2 linked regions of the Actinacidiphila yeochonensis CN732 genome follow. The protein of the gene in region 1 interacts with the protein of each later gene in a pairwise test. Links are inferred from orthologs where the notes say so. Each region holds a gene or a part of one and is shown on either strand. Other genes may lie near its edges. The genes, in order: rlmN and ftsZ.

What was found.
Region 2: the proteins of rlmN (region 1) and ftsZ interact in binary tests that used the Escherichia coli proteins (3 or more experiments, as listed by UniProt). The link is inferred for Actinacidiphila yeochonensis CN732 from one-to-one orthologs.

Annotation. Positions count from the first base shown.
Region 1 is NZ_JQNR01000005.1:3,103,966-3,113,341, forward strand. Bases 2,092-4,874 are described here. They hold rlmN (23S rRNA (adenine(2503)-C(2))-methyltransferase RlmN), read left to right. Parts: upstream 2,092-2,815; coding sequence 2,816-3,934; downstream 3,935-4,874. Other genes in these bases: BS72_RS24965 (phosphatidate cytidylyltransferase), read left to right, coding at 2,092-2,622; BS72_RS24975 (thiamine ABC transporter substrate-binding protein), read left to right, coding at 4,252-4,874. Outside these bases: pyrH (UMP kinase), read left to right, coding at 145-966; frr (ribosome recycling factor), read left to right, coding at 1,004-1,561; more of BS72_RS24965, read left to right, coding at 1,735-2,091; more of BS72_RS24975, read left to right, coding at 4,875-5,346; BS72_RS24980 (ABC transporter permease), read left to right, coding at 5,439-7,133; BS72_RS24985 (ABC transporter ATP-binding protein), read left to right, coding at 7,130-8,194; BS72_RS37495 (hypothetical protein), read right to left, coding at 8,334-9,376.
Region 2 is NZ_JQNR01000003.1:283,136-292,610, reverse strand. What follows is about bases 4,551-7,432. They hold ftsZ (cell division protein FtsZ), read left to right. Parts: upstream 4,551-5,304; coding sequence 5,305-6,561; downstream 6,562-7,432. Other genes in these bases: BS72_RS02860 (YggS family pyridoxal phosphate-dependent enzyme), read left to right, coding at 7,372-7,432; pgeF (peptidoglycan editing factor PgeF), read left to right, coding at 6,572-7,375; BS72_RS02875 (cell division protein FtsQ/DivIB), read left to right, coding at 4,551-5,022. In the rest of the region: murD (UDP-N-acetylmuramoyl-L-alanine--D-glutamate ligase), read left to right, coding at 1-1,102; putative lipid II flippase FtsW, read left to right, coding at 1,191-2,657; murG (undecaprenyldiphospho-muramoylpentapeptide beta-N-acetylglucosaminyltransferase), read left to right, coding at 2,664-3,752; more of BS72_RS02875, read left to right, coding at 4,117-4,550; more of BS72_RS02860, read left to right, coding at 7,433-8,130; BS72_RS02855 (cell division protein SepF), read left to right, coding at 8,225-8,848; BS72_RS02850 (YggT family protein), read left to right, coding at 9,019-9,306; BS72_RS02845 (DivIVA domain-containing protein), read left to right, coding at 9,353-9,475. UniProt on the Escherichia coli protein: Essential cell division protein that forms a contractile ring structure (Z ring) at the future cell division site. The regulation of the ring assembly controls the timing and the location of cell division.

The sequences.
Region 1 (9,376 bases):
GAATGACGGACGGCCCCGCTAGGGTCGTACGCGGGCGGCCGTCCACAGGCCGAACGCAGAGGTGACGAGGAGGCCATTGCCGTAACGGGAACCGACAGGACCCCGCGGCAATGGCCTTCTTGGTACGCGCACGAGGAGATCTCCATGGATGCTGGTGCCGAAGGCGCCGACAAGGCCCGCGACGACGACCACGAGGCCGGGCAGGACGCCGCGCAAGCCGCGGTCGGCACCCGCGACGGCGTCGCCCCCGGCCGGTACATGCTGAAGCTCTCCGGCGAGGCGTTCTCCGGAGGAGGAGGGCTCGGCGTCGACCCGGACGTCGTGCACTCCATCGCCCGCGAGATCGCCGCGGTGGTCCGCGACGGCTACGAGATCGCCGTGGTCCTCGGCGGCGGCAACTTCTTCCGCGGTGCCGAGCTCCAGCAGCGCGGCATGGACCGGGCCCGCTCGGACTACATGGGCATGCTCGGCACGGTGATGAACTGCCTGGCCCTCCAGGACTTCCTGGAGAAGGAGGGCATCGAGACGCGGGTGCAGACCGCCATCACCATGGGCCAGGTCGCCGAGCCCTACATCCCGCTGCGGGCGGTGCGCCACCTGGAGAAGGGCCGCGTCGTCATCTTCGGCGCGGGCATGGGCATGCCCTACTTCTCCACCGACACCACCGCCGCCCAGCGGGCGCTGGAGATCGGTGCCACCGCGATGCTCATGGGCAAGAACGGGGTGGACGGCATCTACGACTCCGACCCCCGGCACAATCCCGACGCGGTGCGCTTCGACGCCCTGGAGTACGGGGACCTCATCGCCCGGGATCTGCGGGTCGCGGACCTCACGGCGATCACGCTCTGCCAGGACAACAAACTGCCCATCGTGGTCTTCGAGCTGCTCGCCGAGGGCAACATCGCGCGGGCCGTCAAGGGTGAGAAGATCGGCACGCTGGTCAACGACCACGGCACCCGGGCATGACCGCCAGGCCCTGCCCACCGAATACCAGGAGCACATGGTGATTGAAGAGACACTCCTTGAGGCCGAGGAGAAGATGGAGAAGGCCGTCGTGGTCGCCAAGGACGACTTCGCGGCGATCCGTACCGGCCGTGCCCACCCGGCGATGTTCAACAAGATCGTCGCCGAGTACTACGGCGCCGTCACGCCGATCAACCAGCTGGCCTCCTTCGCGGTGCCCGAGCCGAGGATGGCGGTGATCACCCCCTTCGACAGCAGCAGCCTGCGCAACATCGAGGAGGCGATCCGCAACTCGGACCTGGGCGTCAACCCCAGCAACGACGGCCGCATCATCCGCGTCGTCTTCCCGCAGCTCACCGAGGAGCGGCGGCGCGACTACATCAAGGTCGCCAAGACCAAGGGCGAGGACGCCAAGATCTCCATCCGCAGCGTCCGCCGCAAGGCCAAGGAGACCCTGGACAAGCTCGTCAAGGACGGCGAGACGGGCGAGGACGAGGTGCGCCGCGCGGAGAAGGAGCTCGACGACACCACGGCGAAGTACGTGGCGCAGATCGACGAGCTGCTCAAGCACAAGGAGGCCGAGCTGCTGGAGGTCTGAGCCTCCCGCAGCACGGCACGCCTGACCGCTCCTTCCGCCATCCTCCTGGCCACCTCCACCCGACGACGCGAGGCGACGCTTTCGTGAACGACTCTTCCTGGGGCGCGTCGCCACGCGCCGGCCACGTGGCGGGTTCCGCCGCAGAACCCGCGGTCAGGAGGAAGATCTCTGCCATGCCGCCACCGCCCCCGCCCGCCGCACCGGAACCGCCGCCCTCACCCGCGCCGTCCCCGGCGCCCGGGAAGAAGTCCGCCGGACGCGACCTGCGGGCGGCGATAGGGGTCGGCGTCGGTCTCGGCGCCGTCGTGCTCGCAGCGCTCTTCGTCGTCAAGGCCGTCTTCGTCGGCATCGTCGTGGTCGCCGTGGTGGTCGGCCTGTGGGAGCTGACCTCCCGGCTCGCCGAGAGCAAGGGGCTGCACGCCCCGCTCGTCCCGCTGGCGCTCGGCGGCACCGCCATGGTGATCGCCGGGTACACCAGCGGAACCACCGGCGCCTGGATCGCGATGGCGCTGACCGTCCTCGCGGTGCTGGTCTGGCGGATGGCCCAGCCGCCCGAGGACTACCTCAGGGACGTCACGGCCGGTGTCTTCGCCGCCTTCTACGTGCCGTTCCTGGCCACCTTCGTGGTGCTGATGCTCGCGGCGGACGACGGTCCGCGCCGGGTGCTGGTCTTCCTGCTGCTCACCGTGGTCAGCGACACGGGCGCCTACGCGGTCGGCTGGCGGTTCGGCCGCCACAAGCTCGCGCCCAGGATCAGCCCCGGCAAGACCCGCGAGGGCCTGATGGGGGCGATCACCTTCGCGATGGTCGCGGGGGCGCTGCTGATGCAGTTCTACATCGACGGCGGCCACTGGTGGCAGGGCCTGCTGCTCGGCCTCGCCGTGGCTGCCAGCGCCACCCTGGGCGACCTGGGTGAGTCCATGATCAAGCGGGACCTCGGCATCAAGGACATGGGCACGCTGCTGCCCGGCCACGGCGGCATCATGGACCGGCTGGACTCCCTGCTGCCGACCGCGCCGATCGCCTGGCTGCTGCTGAGCGCGTTCGTCGGCCAGAGCTGACGGGGCCGGGGCTGACGAGGCCGGGGCCTGACGGGGGCGGAGCGAGGAGCCCGGCGCGAGAGAGCCGGTGTGACGGGGCCGCAGCCGCCCGGTCGGCGTCGGCCGGCCTGGGATGGTGCGAAGTGTCGGGTTTTCCACAGGCCCGGCGGACCGGGCCAGGACGCTCCGAAAGGATGCGACACTGGTAGGCATCATGCCTGCACCCGGAGAGCTCACGTTCGTCGCACCCCGCGGGGCCAAGAGGCCCCCGCGGCACCTCGCCGACCTCTCGCCCGCTGAGCGGCGCGAGGCGGTGGCCGCGCTGGGGGAGAAGCCGTTCCGGGCGAAGCAGCTGTCACAGCACTACTTCGCCCGCTACGCCGACCACCCCGACGCCTGGACCGACATCCCGGCCGCCGCCCGCGGCCGGCTCGCAGGCGACCTGCTGCCCGAGCTGATGACCGTGGTGCGCCACGCCTCGTGCGACGACGGCCTCACCCGCAAGACCCTGTGGCGGCTCTTCGACGGCACGCTCGTCGAGTCGGTGCTGATGCGGTACCCGGACCGGGTCACCATGTGCATCTCCTCGCAGGCCGGCTGCGGCATGAACTGCCCCTTCTGCGCCACCGGCCAGGCGGGCCTGGACCGCAACCTGTCCACCGCCGAGATCGTCCACCAGATCGTCGAGGGCATGCGCGCGCTGCGCGACGGCGAGGTGCCCGGCGGCAGCGGCGAGGGCCTGGACCGGCTGTCGAACATCGTCTTCATGGGCATGGGCGAGCCGCTCGCCAACTACCGGCGGGTGATGGACGCCATCCGCCGTCTCACCGACCCGGCGCCCGACGGCCTCGGCCTGTCCCAGCGCGGCATCACCGTCTCCACCGTGGGCCTGGTGCCGGCCATCCACCGGTTCACCGACGAGGGCTTCAAGTGCCGCCTCGCGGTGTCCCTGCACGCCCCGGACGACGAGCTGCGCGACACCCTGGTGCCGGTCAACACCCGCTGGAAGGTCCGCGAGGTGCTGGACGCCGCCTGGCGCTACTCCGACGTCTCCGGCCGCCGGGTGTCCATCGAGTACGCGCTGATCCGCGACATCAACGACCAGGCGTGGCGGGCCGACCGGCTGGGCAGGCTGCTCAAGGGCCGCCGGGCGCACGTCAACCTGATCCCGCTGAACCCCACCCCCGGGTCGAAGTGGACCGCCTCCCGCCCGGAGGACGAGAGGGCGTTCGTCGCCGGGCTGCAGGCGCACGGGGTGCCGGTCACCGTCCGCGACACCCGCGGCCAGGAGATCGAGGGCGCCTGCGGTCAGCTGGCCGCCACCGCCCGCTGACCCCGGCTGGCCTGCTGATATCGTCTCCGACCGGGCGTCCGGCGGACCTCCGCCGGCCGCGGTCGGCGGGCAGGCCGCCAGACCACGGCCCTCCGGGCCGCGACCGCCCGGCACCGACCGTCACCGTCCGCGCCGAGGGACGGGACAGGAGCCGACCGGCCCTGACCGGCTCCGACCGGCCCGGCACCGGGCAGCACGACACGGCACAAGTGAACATCCGACAGGGGAGCGTCTGAGACGGCGCTGAGAGTGCGGCTGGGAGACCAGGCCGCAGACCCTCCAACCTGATCCGGGTCATACCGGCGTAGGGAGTCAACATGACCAGCACCATCCGAAGGCGTGCCGCGGGCGCGATCGTCCTGGCGGCGGCCGCGGCCACCGTCCTGGCGGGCTGCGGCAGCGGTGGCGGCTCCGGGTCCGCCTCGGGGAAGCCGTCCAAGACCGTCACCCTGGTCAGCCACGACTCCTTCGCCGCCTCCACGTCGGTGCTGGCGCAGTTCACCAAGGAGACCGGCTACACCGTGAAGGTGCTGCGCGGCGGGGACGCGGGCGCCGCCGTCAACCAGGCCATCCTCACCAAGGACGACCCGCGCGGCGACGTCTTCTTCGGCGTCGACAACACGCTGCTGTCGCGGGCCCTGGACAACGGGCTGTTCGACTCCTACACGGCCAAGGGCCTCGACAAGGTGGCCGCCGACGTGCAGCTCGACGCGGCCAAGCACCGGGTGACCCCGATCGACTCCGGCGACGTGTGCGTCAACTACGACCGCGCCTACTTCACCTCCCACCACCTCGCGCCGCCGCAGACCTTCGCCGACCTGGTCAAGCCCCAGTACAAGAACCTCCTGGTGACCGAGAACGTCGCCACCTCCTCCCCGGGCCTGGCCTTCATGCTCGGCAGCATCGCCACCTACGGCGACCAGCACTGGCAGACGTACTGGAAGCAGCTCAAGGCCAACGGCGTGAAGGTCGTCGACAGCTGGGAGCAGGCGTACGACAGCGACTTCTCCGGCTCCTCGGCCGGCCGCAAGGCCGGTGGCGACCGGCCGCTGACCGTCTCCTACGCCTCCAGCCCGCCCGCCGAGGTGGTCGGCGTCAACCCGCCGCCCGCGCAGTCGCCGGTGGGCGTGTCGACCGGGACGTGCTTCCGCCAGATCGAGTTCGCCGGGCTGCTGCACGGTGCGAAGAACCCGGCCGGCGGCAAGGCGTTCATCGACTTCATGATCAGCCGGACCTTCCAGCAGGACATGCCGCTCCAGATGTACGTCGACCCGGTGGTCGAGGGCGCCAAGGAGCCGGCGGTGTTCACCCGCTACGGGGCGAAGATCGCGCACCCGACGACGCTGCCGCCCGCCACCATCGCGGACCGGCGTGACGACTGGGTGAAGACGTGGAACTCCCTCGTCCTCTAGGCGCCCACCGCGCTGAAGGCGCCGACCACCAGTCCGGCCCGGACGCCGCCCGCGCTGCCGCCGTGCGCGGCGCGCTGGTGCGGGCCGGACTGGTGGTGGTGCCGCTGGCGTTCTTCGCGGTGTTCTTCGCCTACCCGGTGGCCGCCATCGTGGGGCGCGGGCTGCGGGCCGGCGGCCACTGGCAGCTGGGACGGATCGGCGGGGTGCTCGGCGATCCGTCCGTCCGGCACGTGCTGTGGTTCACCTGCTGGCAGGCGGCCGCGTCCACCGCGCTCACCCTGGCGGTGGCGCTGCCGGGGGCCTACGTCTTCGCCCGGCTGGACTTCCCCGGCAAGCGGGTGCTGCGGGCGGTGGTGACCGTCCCCTTCGTGCTGCCGACCGTGGTGGCCGGCTCCGCGTTCCTCGCGCTGCTGGGGCGCGGCGGCCTGACGGACAGCCTGTTCGGGCTGCGCCTGGACACCTCGGTGTGGGCGATCCTCATCGCCCACGTCTTCTTCAACTACGCGGTGGTGGTACGCACCGTCGGCGGACTGTGGGCGCAGCTCGACCCCCGTCAGGAGGAGGCCGCGCGGATGCTCGGCGCGGGCCGGTTCGCCGCGTTCCGCCGGGTGGTGCTGCCGGCGCTCGGACCGTCCGTCGCCGCGGCCGGTGTGATGGTCTTCCTGTTCACCTTCACCTCCTTCGGCGTCGTCCAGATCCTCGGCGGCCCCACCCGGGCCACCCTGGAGGTGGAGATCTACCGGCAGACCGCGGAGGTCTTCGACCTGTCGACCGCCGCCGTGCTCACCATCCTCCAGTTCCTCGCCGTCGTCGCCATCCTCGCGGTGCACGCCTGGACGCTGCGGCGCCGCGAGTCGGCGCTGCGGCTGGTGGACGCCGCAGGCACCGGCCACCGGCCGCGCGGCGGCGAACGCGCCCTGCTCGCCGGTGTCCTCGCCGTGGTCGCGGTGCTGATCCTGCTGCCGCTCGGCGTGCTCGCGGCCCGCTCGTTCGACGGCCCGCACGGCTACGGCCTGGACTTCTACCGCTCCCTGGGCTCCGCCGGCGACGACAGCACCTTCCTGGTGCCGCCGGTCGAGGCGGTGTGGAACTCGCTGCGGTACGCCGCCATCGCCGCGCTGATCGCGCTGCTGGTCGGCGGGCTCGCCGCCGCGGCACTGACCCGCCGGGCCGGCCGGCTGATGCGCGGCTTCGACGCGCTGCTGATGCTGCCGCTGGGCACCTCCGCGGTCACCGTCGGCTTCGGCTTCCTCATCAGCCTCGACAAGCCGCCGCTGGACCTGCGCGACTCCTGGCTGCTGGTGCCACTGGCGCAGGCTCTGGTCGGGGTGCCGTTCGTGGTCAGGGTGATGCTGCCGGTGCTGCGCGCGGTCGACCAGCGGCTGCGCGAGGCCGCTTCCGTCCTCGGCGCCTCCCCGGCCCGGGTATGGCGTGAGATCGACCTGCCGATGGCCGCCCGGGCCGCCGGTATCGCCGCCGGCTTCGCCTTCGCCGTCTCCCTGGGCGAGTTCGGCGCGACCGTCTTCATCGCCCGCCCCGACAGCCCCACCCTGCCGGTCGCGGTGGCCCGGCTGCTCGGCCGGGCGGGCGAGATGAACTACGGCCAGGCCATGGCGCTGAGCACCGTCCTGATGGTGGTCTGCGCCGCGTGCCTGCTCATCCTGGAGGTCCCGCTGTCGTCATCGGCCGCCACCCGCACCCCCGCCGTCCCGGGGACCTCCCCCGGCGGCTCCGGCGCCGCCCCGGCGTCCCCGGCCGCCCCCGCCCGCGAGAAGGCACTGCGATGAGCGACACCCTGCTCCACCTCGACGGCGCCACCGTCCGCTTCGGCGAGCGCGCCGCCCTCGACGGGGTCACCCTCGACGTGGCCGCCCACGAGACGGTGTGCGTGCTCGGTCCCAGCGGCAGCGGCAAGTCCACGCTGCTGCGCGCCGTCGCCGGACTCCAGCCGCTCGACGGCGGCCGGGTGCTCCTCGACGGCGCCGACCAGGCGGGCGTGCCCCCGCACCGGCGCGGGGTCGGCCTGATGTTCCAGGACCACCAGCTCTTCCCGCAGCGGGACGTCGGCGGCAACGTCGGCTTCGGGCCGCGCATGCACCGGGTGCCCCGGGAGCGGCGGGAGACGCGCACCGAGGAACTGCTGACGCTGGTCGGGCTGCCCGGCGCGGCGCGGCGGGCGGTCGCCACGCTCTCCGGCGGCGAGCAGCAGCGGGTCGCGCTGGCCCGGGCGCTGGCCCCCGAGCCGCGGCTGCTGATGCTTGACGAACCGCTCGGCCAGCTCGACCGGTCGCTGCGCGAGCGGCTGGTGGAGGAACTGCGGCGGCTGTTCGGACAGCTGGGCACCACCGTGCTGGCCGTCACCCACGACCAGGGCGAGGCGTTCGCGCTCGCCGACCGGGTGGTGGTGATGCGCGACGGCAGGATCGAGCAGGTCGGCACGCCGATGGAGGTCTGGCGACGGCCCGCCACGGAGTTCACCGCCCGCTTCCTCGGCTTCGACAACATCACCGACGCCACCGTCCGCTCCGGAACCGCCGACACCGCCTGGGGAGCCCTGCCGGTGCCCGCGGCCACGCCCGACGGGCCGTGCCGGGTCCTCGTACCGCCGGGCGCCGTCCTGCTCGCCGGCAGCCCGGCCGCCAAGGCGCTCGGTCCCGCCGCGGGGGCCCCGCTGGCCTGCGAGGTGTCCGGACGCACCTTCCGCGGCGGCCGGGTGGGCCTGCGGCTGCGGCCGGACCGGGGGCCGCGGCTGGACGCCGAGTGCGCGCTTCGGGACGCCCCCGAGGTCGGGGACCGCGCAGAGGTCGTGCTCGACCCCGCGGACCTGGTGGTCCTGCCCGCCGGGTGACACCGCGTGAGGCCGGGCGGGGCGACACCGGCCGGTCCGGGCCCCGGCGGCGACGCGGGCGCACGGCCGGACAGGTCCCGTGACCGGCGGCGCCGGGCCCTGGCGGCGCGGCGTCGGGCCACCGTCAGGGCCCGGCGTCCTACGCGGTGTTCGAGAGGGATGCCACCACGAGGGCCGGCAGCAGGAACGCGGCCACCAGCGCCGCCACCCGCACCGCCGCCATGGCCCGCAGCGTCGCGGCCGGAGCCGCCTGCCCGCGCAGCGCCTCGACAGCCGGACGGCGGGCGGCCCGGGACTCGGCGGCCGCCGAAGCCGCCGTACCGAGCACGCACACCATGACCAGCACCGCCCCGAAGGCCGTCACCGGTCCCAGCGGGTGCTTCGCGTCCTGCCGCAGCCCGTAGGCCGACACGGCCGCGGCGGCCGTCGCCGACAGCATCCCGACCACCGGCCCCAGCCGCCTGGCCTCACCCTGCAGGGCCCGCCCCGACAGCAGGCGCACCACGCCCGGGCGGAATCCGGCGAGCAGCCGTCCGCAGCCGTCGAGCAGCCCCGGACCGACCAGCACCAGACCGACCGTCACCAGCACCCAGCCGGCGGCCGCTGCGGGCGCGATCCGGCCGAGCCCGCTGGGCAGCGGCATCCCGTGCCCGTGCCGGGCGCCCGACTCCACCGCCAGCCCCACCGCGACCAGCGCCACGCCCCACGGCAGCCCGGCGGGCGCGCGCCGCACCTCCTCGTCCGCCCCTCGCCGCCCGAGCCGCAGCCGGGTCGAGCAGGCCGCGCCCGCCGCCAGCGGCACGACGGCGAGCAGCGTCACCACGCCGGCCGGCGGCAGCGACTGCCCGGCCGCCAGCACCCCGGGGCCGACCCCCCGATAGGGCTCGCCGCCCAGGGCGCCGCGCAGCAGCATGAACACCAGCAGGGCCAGCCCGCTGCCGACCGCGCACACCAGGATCGCCGTCGCTGCCGCGATCAGGGCGAGCCCGCCGCGGCCGAGGCCCGCCGCGGCCAGGCCGGAACGCGGCCAGCCGGCCGGCTGGGCCCGTCCGACGGCCGCCGCGAACTGGGCCGTCGCCACCACCGGCACGGCGCACCAGGCCAGCCGCACGAGCAGGTGCGGTGTGCCGCCGGACGGGTGGGACAGCGCCCAGCCGAGGGCGCCGAGCAGCAGCAGACCGG
Region 2 (9,475 bases), on another replicon or contig:
CGGCACCAACGGCAAGACCACCACCACCCGCATGCTCGCCGCCATCCTCACCGCGGCCGGCCTGCGCACCGCCGCCGTCGGCAACATCGGCGTCTCGCTGCTGGACGTCGTCCTCGGCGAGCAGGAGTACGACGTCCTCGCCGTCGAACTCTCCAGCTACCAGCTGCACTGGGCGCCGTCCCTGCGCCCGCACTCCGCGGCCGTCCTGAACCTCGCGCCCGACCACCTCGACTGGCACGGCTCGATGGAGGCGTACGCGGCGGACAAGGGCCGCGCCTACAACGGCAACACCGTCGCCTGCGTCTACAACACCGCCGACCCGTGGACGGAGCGGCTGGTCCGCGAGGCCGACGTCGAGGAGGGCTGCCGCGCCGTCGGCTTCACCCTCGGCGCCCCCGCGCCCTCCCAACTCGGCGTCGTGGACGGCATCCTCGTCGACCGCGCCTTCGTCGAGGACCGCTACGGCACGGCCCAGGAGCTGGCCGAGGCATCCGACGTGCGCCCGGCGGCCCCGCACAACATCGCCAACGCGCTGGCCGCCGCCGCGCTCGCCCGCGCCTACGGGGTGCCGCCCGAGGCGGTCCGCGAGGGCCTGCGCGCCTTCCGCCCGGACGCCCACCGCATCGCCGAGGTGGCCACCGCGGACGGCGTCACCTGGATCGACGACTCCAAGGCCACCAACACCCACGCCGCCGAGGCGTCGCTGCTCGCCTACGAGTCCGTGGTGTGGCTGGCCGGCGGTCTCGCCAAGGGCGCCGAGTTCGACGAGCTGGCCGCCAGGGCGGCGCCCCGGCTGCGCGCCGCCGTACTCTTCGGCGCCGACCGGGCGCTGATCCGCGAAGCGCTGGCGCGACACGCCCCGCAGGTCCCGGTGGTGGAGCTCGACCGGACCGACACTGGGGCGATGTCCGCCGCCGTCGCCGCGGCCGGCGACCTGGCCCGCCCGGGAGACACGGTGCTCCTCGCCCCGGCCTGCGCGTCGATGGACATGTTCAGCAACTACAACGAGCGCGGCGACCGGTTCGCCGAGGCCGTCCTGGCCCGCACCGCCCCGGCAGGCGGGGGGCGCGAGGCGGCCGGCCCGGCCGGCGGCGACCGCTGACCCGGCGGCCCCGCCCCGGGCGGCGGCGCCCGCGCCCGCGCACCGAGGAGGGGACGCATGCCGCCAGACCGCTCCACCGCCCCCGGCGGTGAGGACCGCGCCGGCGACCGCCCGCCGCGGCGCCGCGCCCCCGCGGCCGGCGCCGGCCGCGGCCCGACCCCGCGCACCGCGCCCGCCCGGCGGGCGCCGCCGCGGCCGGCCGCCGCCAGCCCGTCGCCGACGCCGGCCCCCGGCCGCGCCCCCGGCGCCGGCCGGGGCGCGGGCGCCGGGCACCCGGCCCGCCGCGCCGGCCGGCCGCGGCAGCGCCCGGCGCGCCGCGGCCCGGCTGCCGTGGCAGCTGCGCGACGCCTGGGACCGCCCGCTGACCGCCTACTACGTCATCCTCGGCGCCAGCCTGCTCATCACCGTGCTCGGCCTGGTGATGGTCTACTCCGCCTCGATGATCCAGGCGCTGCGCTACGGGCTGCCGTCCACGTTCTACTTCCGCAAGCAGCTGCTGGCCGTGGCGATCGGCGGGGTGCTGCTCCTCGCGGCGGCCCGGATGCCGGTGCGGCTGCACCGGGCGCTGGCCTACCCGCTGCTGCTCGGCGCGGTGTTCCTGATGGTCCTGGTGCAGGTGCCGGGGATAGGGCAGACGGTCAACGGCAACACCAACTGGATCTCCGTCGGGGGGCCCTTCCAGCTCCAGCCCAGCGAGTTCGGCAAGCTCGCCCTGGCGCTGTGGGGTGCCGACCTGCTGGCCCGCAAGAACGCCAGGAAGCTGCTCACCCAGTGGAAGCACCTGCTGGTGCCGCTGGTGCCGGTCGCGGTGCTGCTGCTCGGCCTGATCATGCTCGGCGGCGACATGGGCACGAGCATGGTGCTCACCGCGGTGCTCTTCGGCATGCTGTGGCTGGCCGGCGCCCCGACCCGGCTGTTCGCCGCGGTGCTGGGCGCGGCCGGGGTACTGGCCGCGCTCTTCGTCGCCACCAGCCCCAACCGGATGGGCCGGCTGCACTGCATCGCGGCGACCTCGCCCGGCGCGCACGACCAGTGCTGGCAGGCGGTGCACGGCATCTACGCGCTGGCCTCCGGCGGCTGGTTCGGCACCGGCCTCGGGGCGAGTGTGGAGAAATGGGGCGAACTGCCCGAACCGCACACCGACTTCATCTTCGCCGTGACCGGGGAGGAACTGGGCCTCGCGGGCACGCTGTCCGTCCTGGCCCTCTTCGCGGCACTAGGCTACGCGGGTATCCGCGTTGCCGGACGCACGGAGGACCCCTTCGTCAGGTTCGCAGCGGGAGGTGTGACCACCTGGGTCACGGTCCAGGCCGTGATCAACATCGGTGCGGTGCTCGGCCTGCTGCCGATCGCCGGAGTCCCGCTCCCGCTGTTCTCCTACGGGGGTTCGGCCCTCCTGCCGACCATGTACGCGATCGGGCTGCTGATCTGCTTCGCCAGGAGCGAGCCGGCCGCCCGGGCCGCGTTGGCCGCCCGCGGGCACACCCCCCTGACCGGGGCAGTGAGAAGGACGATGCGACGGTACGCCAGGCGGCGGCCGTCCGGAGAGCGGTGAATTTCGGTGCATGTCGTACTCGCCGGTGGAGGGACCGCCGGCCACATCGAGCCGGCGCTCGCGCTCGCCGATGCCCTGCGCAGGCAGGACCCGACCGTGGGGGTCACCGCACTCGGCACCGAGCGGGGGCTGGAGACCCGGCTGGTGCCGGAGCGGGGCTACGAGCTGGCCCTGATCCCGGCCGTCCCGCTGCCCCGGCGGCCCACCCCCGAACTCATCACCGTCCCGGGGCGGCTGCGCGGCACCATCAAGGCCGCCGAGCAGGTGCTGGAGCGCACCAAGGCGGACTGCCTGATCGGCTTCGGCGGCTACGTGGCGCTGCCCGGCTACCTGGCCGCCAAGCGGCTGGGCGTGCCGATCGTCGTCCACGAGGCCAACGCCCGCCCCGGGCTGGCCAACAAGATCGGCTCCCGCTACGCGCACACCGTGGCCGTCTCCACGCCCGACAGCAAGCTGCGCGACGCGCGGTACATCGGCATCCCGCTGCGCCGCACCATCGCCACGCTGGACCGGGCCGCCGCCCGGCCCGAGGCCCGGCACGCCTTCGGCCTGGACCAGAACCTGCCCACGCTGCTGGTCTCCGGCGGCTCCCAGGGCGCGCGGCGGCTCAACGAGGTCGTCACCGCGGTCGCCCCGCGGCTCCAGCAGTCCGGCGTGCAGATCCTGCACGCGGTCGGCCCGAAGAACGAACTGCCCCGGTCCGACAACATGCCCGGGATGCCGCCCTACCGGCCGGTGCCCTACCTGGACCGGATGGACCTCGCCTACGCCGCCGCCGACATGATGCTGTGCCGGGCCGGCGCGATGACCGTCGCCGAGCTCACCGCCGTCGGGCTGCCGGCCGCGTACGTGCCGCTGCCCATCGGCAACGGCGAACAGCGCCTCAACGCGCAGCCGGTGGTCAAGGCGGGCGGCGGACTCCTCGTCGACGACGCGGAGCTGACGACGGACTGGGTGCTGTCCAACGTGCTGCCGGTGCTCACCGACCCGCACCGGCTGTACGACATGGCCCGCTCCGCCGCGGAGTTCGGCCGCCGGGACGCCGACGAGCTGCTGATGCGCATGGTCTACGACGCGGTGGCCTCCCGGCGCTAGGGCCGCGACCGGGGCTCACCCTGCCGGGAGGGGCACGAGCCTGAGCGGGCCCCTGGCCCGACGCCGGAGGGCGACCCGTGAAGTCCGCCCGGACCGGGCCCGCTCCGCTGCATCCGCCGGGGCGGGCCCGGTCCGGCCCGGCGGCCGTCCTACCCTCCGGCCGGCTCCGTCGCGGCTCCCCTCCGGCGGCCCGGCGGACCGGCCGCCGGGGAGCCGGGGTGTCGGGGGAGGGGTGCCGGTCCGCGGCCCCCAGGGGGCGCCGGAGACATCATCGGGCGGGTCCAACGGCGGGGTGCCGCGCGGCAGGCGCGTCCGCAGGGCAGGATGGACCCCGCCGTCACAGAACCGAAGCGGGAGGCCCGAGGTGACCGCATCCGACGGAACCCCCGTGCGCCGGCGCGGCCTACGCCGTCCCGCGGCGGAACCCGCTCCGAGTGCCCGGGGGTTCACCCCCGCCGGCCGCAACAGCACCGCCCCCGCCCGGGACGCGGTGCCGCGCCCGGCCGGCGCCCCGCAGGGCGACGGCCCGCCCGGCACCGCCGAGGGCGGTGAGCCGCGCACCCTCGCGCACCGCCGCCGCGTCCTGCTCGTGCTGCTGCTCGCCGCGGCCGTCCTCGTCGGCGGCGGCAGCTGGCTGGTGTGGGGCTCGCCGCTGCTGCGTGCCGACCGCGTCACCGTTCACGGCAACCAGGTCGTGTCGGATGATCAGATCATCAGAGCGGCTCATGTCCCGCTCGGCGGAGCCCTCGTGTCCGTCGACACCGGCGCCGTCCGCCGCCGGCTGCTGGCCGCGCTGCCCCGCCTCCGCGCGGTCCGCGTCGACCGCTCCTGGCCGCACACCGTCCGGCTCGACGTCACCGAGCGGACACCTTCCGCCGTGCTGCCCGACGGTCGGCGGTGGACCGAAGTCGACAGCGGCGGTGTCCGGTTCGCCACCGTGGACCAAACCCCCAAGGGTGTCCCCGTGATCCGGCTCGACCACCCGCTCGACGCGAGCGTCCGCCAGTTCGGGACCAAGCGCCTCCTCCAGGCGGCGATCGAGGTCTCCGCCGCGCTGCCGGCCGGTGTGCGCGGCCACGCCACCGCGATCCTGGTGCGTTCCTACGACGGCATCACCGTCGAACTCACCGGCGGCCGCACGGTGGTGTGGGGGAGTCGGGACGGGAGTACGCGCAAAGCGGTCGTCCTGACGGCGCTGATGCGGGCCCAGCCCGACGCCGACCACTACGACGTCAGTGCCCCTGACGCCCCTGCCGCGTCCGCGAGTTGACGCTCTACGGGAGGGTGACAGCCCAGTCCCCGCACGGGTGTCGAAGGCTACCGGCCCCCGATGCGGCGACGCACGGCGTGATCACATAGGGTGAAAAGAAAAACGGGAGGTTCGGCGTGTTCGTTGAACCGCCACCGCTTGTCGACTTAGTGTCTCGTCTCAAGAGAAACACTTGGGACAGGCATACTGGTAACCCTAAACCTCAGGGTTAGGGTTCAGAACGGCACCGGCGAGCCACCGACCGTCCCACACGATTCGTAATCGAGGCGAGAGGGCTTCGACGTGGCAGCACCCCAGAACTACCTTGCGGTCATCAAGGTCGTCGGCATCGGCGGCGGTGGCGTCAACGCCATCAACCGGATGATCGAGGTCGGGCTCAAGGGCGTCGAGTTCATCGCGATCAACACCGATGCACAGGCCCTCCTGATGAGCGACGCCGACGTCAAGCTCGACGTCGGACGGGAACTCACCCGCGGCCTCGGCGCCGGCGCCAACCCGGAAGTCGGCCGCAAGGCGGCCGAGGACCACCGGGAGGAGATCGAAGAGGTGCTCAAGGGCGCCGACATGGTCTTCGTCACCGCCGGCGAGGGAGGTGGCACCGGCACCGGCGGCGCCCCCGTGGTGGCCAACATCGCCCGCTCGCTGGGCGCTCTGACCATCGGCGTCGTCACCCGCCCGTTCACCTTCGAGGGCCGCCGCCGCGCCAACCAGGCGGAGGACGGCATCGCGGGCCTGCGGGAGAACGTCGACACCCTGATCGTCATCCCCAACGACCGCCTGCTGTCGATCTCCGACCGCCAGGTGAGCGTGCTGGACGCCTTCCGCTCCGCGGACCAGGTGCTGCTCTCCGGCGTCCAGGGCATCACCGACCTCATCACCACCCCCGGCCTGATCAACCTCGACTTCGCCGACGTGAAGTCGGTGATGTCCGAGGCCGGTTCGGCGCTCATGGGCATCGGCTCGGCCCGCGGCGACGACCGCGCGGTGGCGGCGGCCGAGATGGCCATCTCCTCGCCGCTCCTGGAGGCGTCCATCGACGGCGCCCGCGGTGTGCTGCTGTCCATCTCCGGCGGCTCCGACCTCGGCCTGTTCGAGATCAACGAAGCCGCCCAGCTGGTCAGCGAGGCGGCCCACCCGGAGGCCAACATCATCTTCGGCGCGGTGATCGACGACGCCCTCGGCGACGAGGTGCGGGTCACCGTGATCGCCGCCGGGTTCGACGGCGGCCAGCCGCCGACCCGGGGCAGCCGGGACAAGGTGATCGGCTCGTACACCTCCCGCGACGAGTCCGCGCCCTCCTCCGGCACCAGCGGTTCCAGCACCGGAACGGCGCCCGTCCCGCCGCGGATCGGCTCCGACAACCTCCGGCCCACCCCGTCGTTCAGCGGCATCGGCAGCGTGCCCGCCGCCCCTGTCGAGCGCGACCCCGAACCGGCCGCCGAGAACCGCGGCACCCAGGTCCCGCCGCCGATCGTGCCCCCCGCCCGCCCCTACCCGGAGTCCGTCGAAGAGCTCGACGTACCCGACTTCCTGAAGTGACCGCCCGGCAGTGATAGGGCACCGCACTTCTCTGGACGGCGCGCACTTCGCCTTCACCGACCGGTGGGGCGGGGTGAGCGCCGTTCCGTACGCCAGTCTCAACCTCGGCGGTGCGGTGGGCGACGATCCCGCCGCCGTGCTCGCCAACCGCGAGCGCGCCGCCCGCGCACTCGGCCGCGACCCCGGCCGGGTGGTGTGGATGCGCCAGGTCCACGGCCGCGAGGTGGCCCCGGTCGACGGCCCCTGGGGCGACCGCCCGGTGCCGAAGGCCGACGCGCTGGTCACCCGCCGTCCGGACGTCACCCTCGCCGTGCTCACCGCCGACTGCGTGCCGGTGCTGCTGGCCGACCCCGTCGCCGGGGTGGCCGCCGCCGCGCACGCCGGACGGCCCGGACTGGTCGCGGGCGTGGTGCCCGCGGCGGTGGCCGCGATGGAGGCGGCCGGCGCGGACCCGGCGCGGACCACCGCCGTCATCGGCCCCTCCGTCTGCGGCAAGTGCTACGAGGTCCCCGAGGCCATGCGGGCCGAGGTGGCCGCCGTGGTGCCCGAGGCGTACGCGGAGACCCGGCAGGGCACCCCGGCGGTCGACGTGGCTGCCGGAGTGCGGGCGCAACTCGCGCGCTGCGGCGTCCGGGTGGCCGAGGCGCCGACGGTGTGCACGCTGGAGTCGCACGACCACTTCTCGTACCGCCGTGAGCAGACCACCGGCCGGCTGGCCGGCTACGTGTGGCTGGACCCCCGGCCGGACGCGGAGCCCGACGGCGGGCCGGGAGCCGGCGCCGCCGGCCCCGCGGACGAGGGAGGCGACGCGTGACCGGGCCCTCCCACGCCCCGTCCGGCGCCGCGCCGGACCCGGAGCGGGCCGCCGAGCTGGCGGCCAACCTGGCCAGGGTCGAGGAGCGGATCGCCGCCGCCTGCGCGGCGGCGGGCCGCCCCCGCGAGGAGGTCACCCTGGTCGTGGTGACCAAGACCTACCCGGCCGAGGACGTCCGCGCGCTGGCCGCCCTGGGCGTGCGGCAGGTCGCCGAGAACCGCGACCAGGAGGCCGCGGCCAAGGCAGAGGCGTGCGCCGATCTCCCGCTCAGCTGGCACTTCGTGGGCCAGTTGCAGACGAACAAGGCCCGCCACGTGGTCCGTTACGCCGACCACGTGCACTCCGTCGACCGGGACCGGCTGGTCACCGCGCTGTCCGCGGCGGCGACCGCGGCCGGCCGCACGCTGGGCTGCCTCGTCCAAGTCGCCTTCGACGCCGAAGCCGCGGGCCGTGGAGAGCGCGGCGGCGTCGCCCCCGAAAGGGTCGGCGCGCTGGCCGACGCCATCGCGGCCGCCGACGGGCTGCGCATGGACGGCCTGATGACCGTAGCCCCTCTGACCGGGCGGTATGCCGGTCAACCGCGAATGGCATTCGATCGGTTGACGGAAATCTCATCCCGCCTGCGCGAGACACATCCTGCTGCGACCATGGTATCGGCAGGGATGAGCCAGGACCTTGAGGACGCCGTGGCCGCCGGAGCGACACATGTACGCGTCGGAACGGCGGTACTCGGAGTCCGTCCGCGGCTCCGGTAACGTCACCAACAAGTCGGACCACAGCATAAATATGGTGTGGCGGCCGCCAGGAGCGGCGGCCGTGGACCGCAACCCCGCTGAGAGGACGCAGAGCATGGCCGGCGCGATGCGCAAAATGGCGGTCTACCTCGGCCTCGTGGAGGACGACGGATACGACGGCCCGGGGTTCGACCCCGACGACGAGTTCGAGCCCGAGCTGGCCTCGCCGCCCCCTGGCCGGACCGTTCCGGAGCCCGAGCGGGTGGAGCCCCGCCGGCCGCTCGCCCAGCACGTCCCGCCCGGGCGGCTCCAGCCGCCCCAGGACGAGCCGCCCCGGCTCGTCCATGCCCCGGCCCCCCGCGAACCGCGGATCGCGCCAGTGGCATCCATCACACCCGAACGCCAGATTCCGGAGAAGAACGCAGCGGTGATCATGCCCAAGGTCGTGTCAGAACGGGAGCCGTACCGCATCACCACGTTGCACCCTCGGACCTACAACGAGGCCCGTACCATCGGGGAACACTTCCGCGAGGGCACGCCGGTGATCATGAATCTGACGGAGATGGACGACACCGACGCAAAGCGCCTGGTGGACTTCGCCGCCGGACTGGTGTTCGGCCTGCACGGAAGCATCGAGCGGGTGACACAGAAGGTCTTTCTGCTCTCGCCTGCTAACGTCGATGTCACGGCGGAGGACAAGGCCCGGATTGCCGAGGGCGGGTTCTTCAACCAGAGCTAGCCTTATGGCTGGTTCGACGCTGGACCAAGCTTAACAAGTCATACGAAACAGACCGTAAAAGATCGCAATAGACCGAAAACGGACACAGTTGCCGTCGCCGGCACTGGGCAGCCGCACGACAGTTGGACCCGGCCGACAGGCTGCGGGCGGACAGGGGAGAGGGAAGCGCGATGGGTATCGCACTCCAGGTGCTGTACATCGTGCTGTACGTGTTCCTGTTCGTGCTGATTTTCCGATTGGTGATGGACTACGTCTTCCAGTTCGCCCGTTCGTGGCACCCTGGCAAGGCGATGGTGGTCCTCCTGGAGGGCACCTACACTGTCACCGATCCGCCACTTAAGCTTCTGCGGCGTTTCATCCCGCCGCTACGTCTCGGGGGCGTGGCGCTCGACCTGTCCTTCTTCGTATTGATGATCATCGTGTACATCCTGATCTCCGTCGTCGGGGGTTTGATGTGAACGGTGCGGGCTCCCGATATGTCGACGATCACGTTGAGGTGAAGAGATGCCGCTGACTCCCGAGGACGTTCGGAACAAGCAGTTCACGACCGTCCGCCTCCGAGAGGGCTACGACGAGGACGAGGTCGACGCCTTCCTCGACGAGGTGGAGGCGGAACTGACCCGTCTG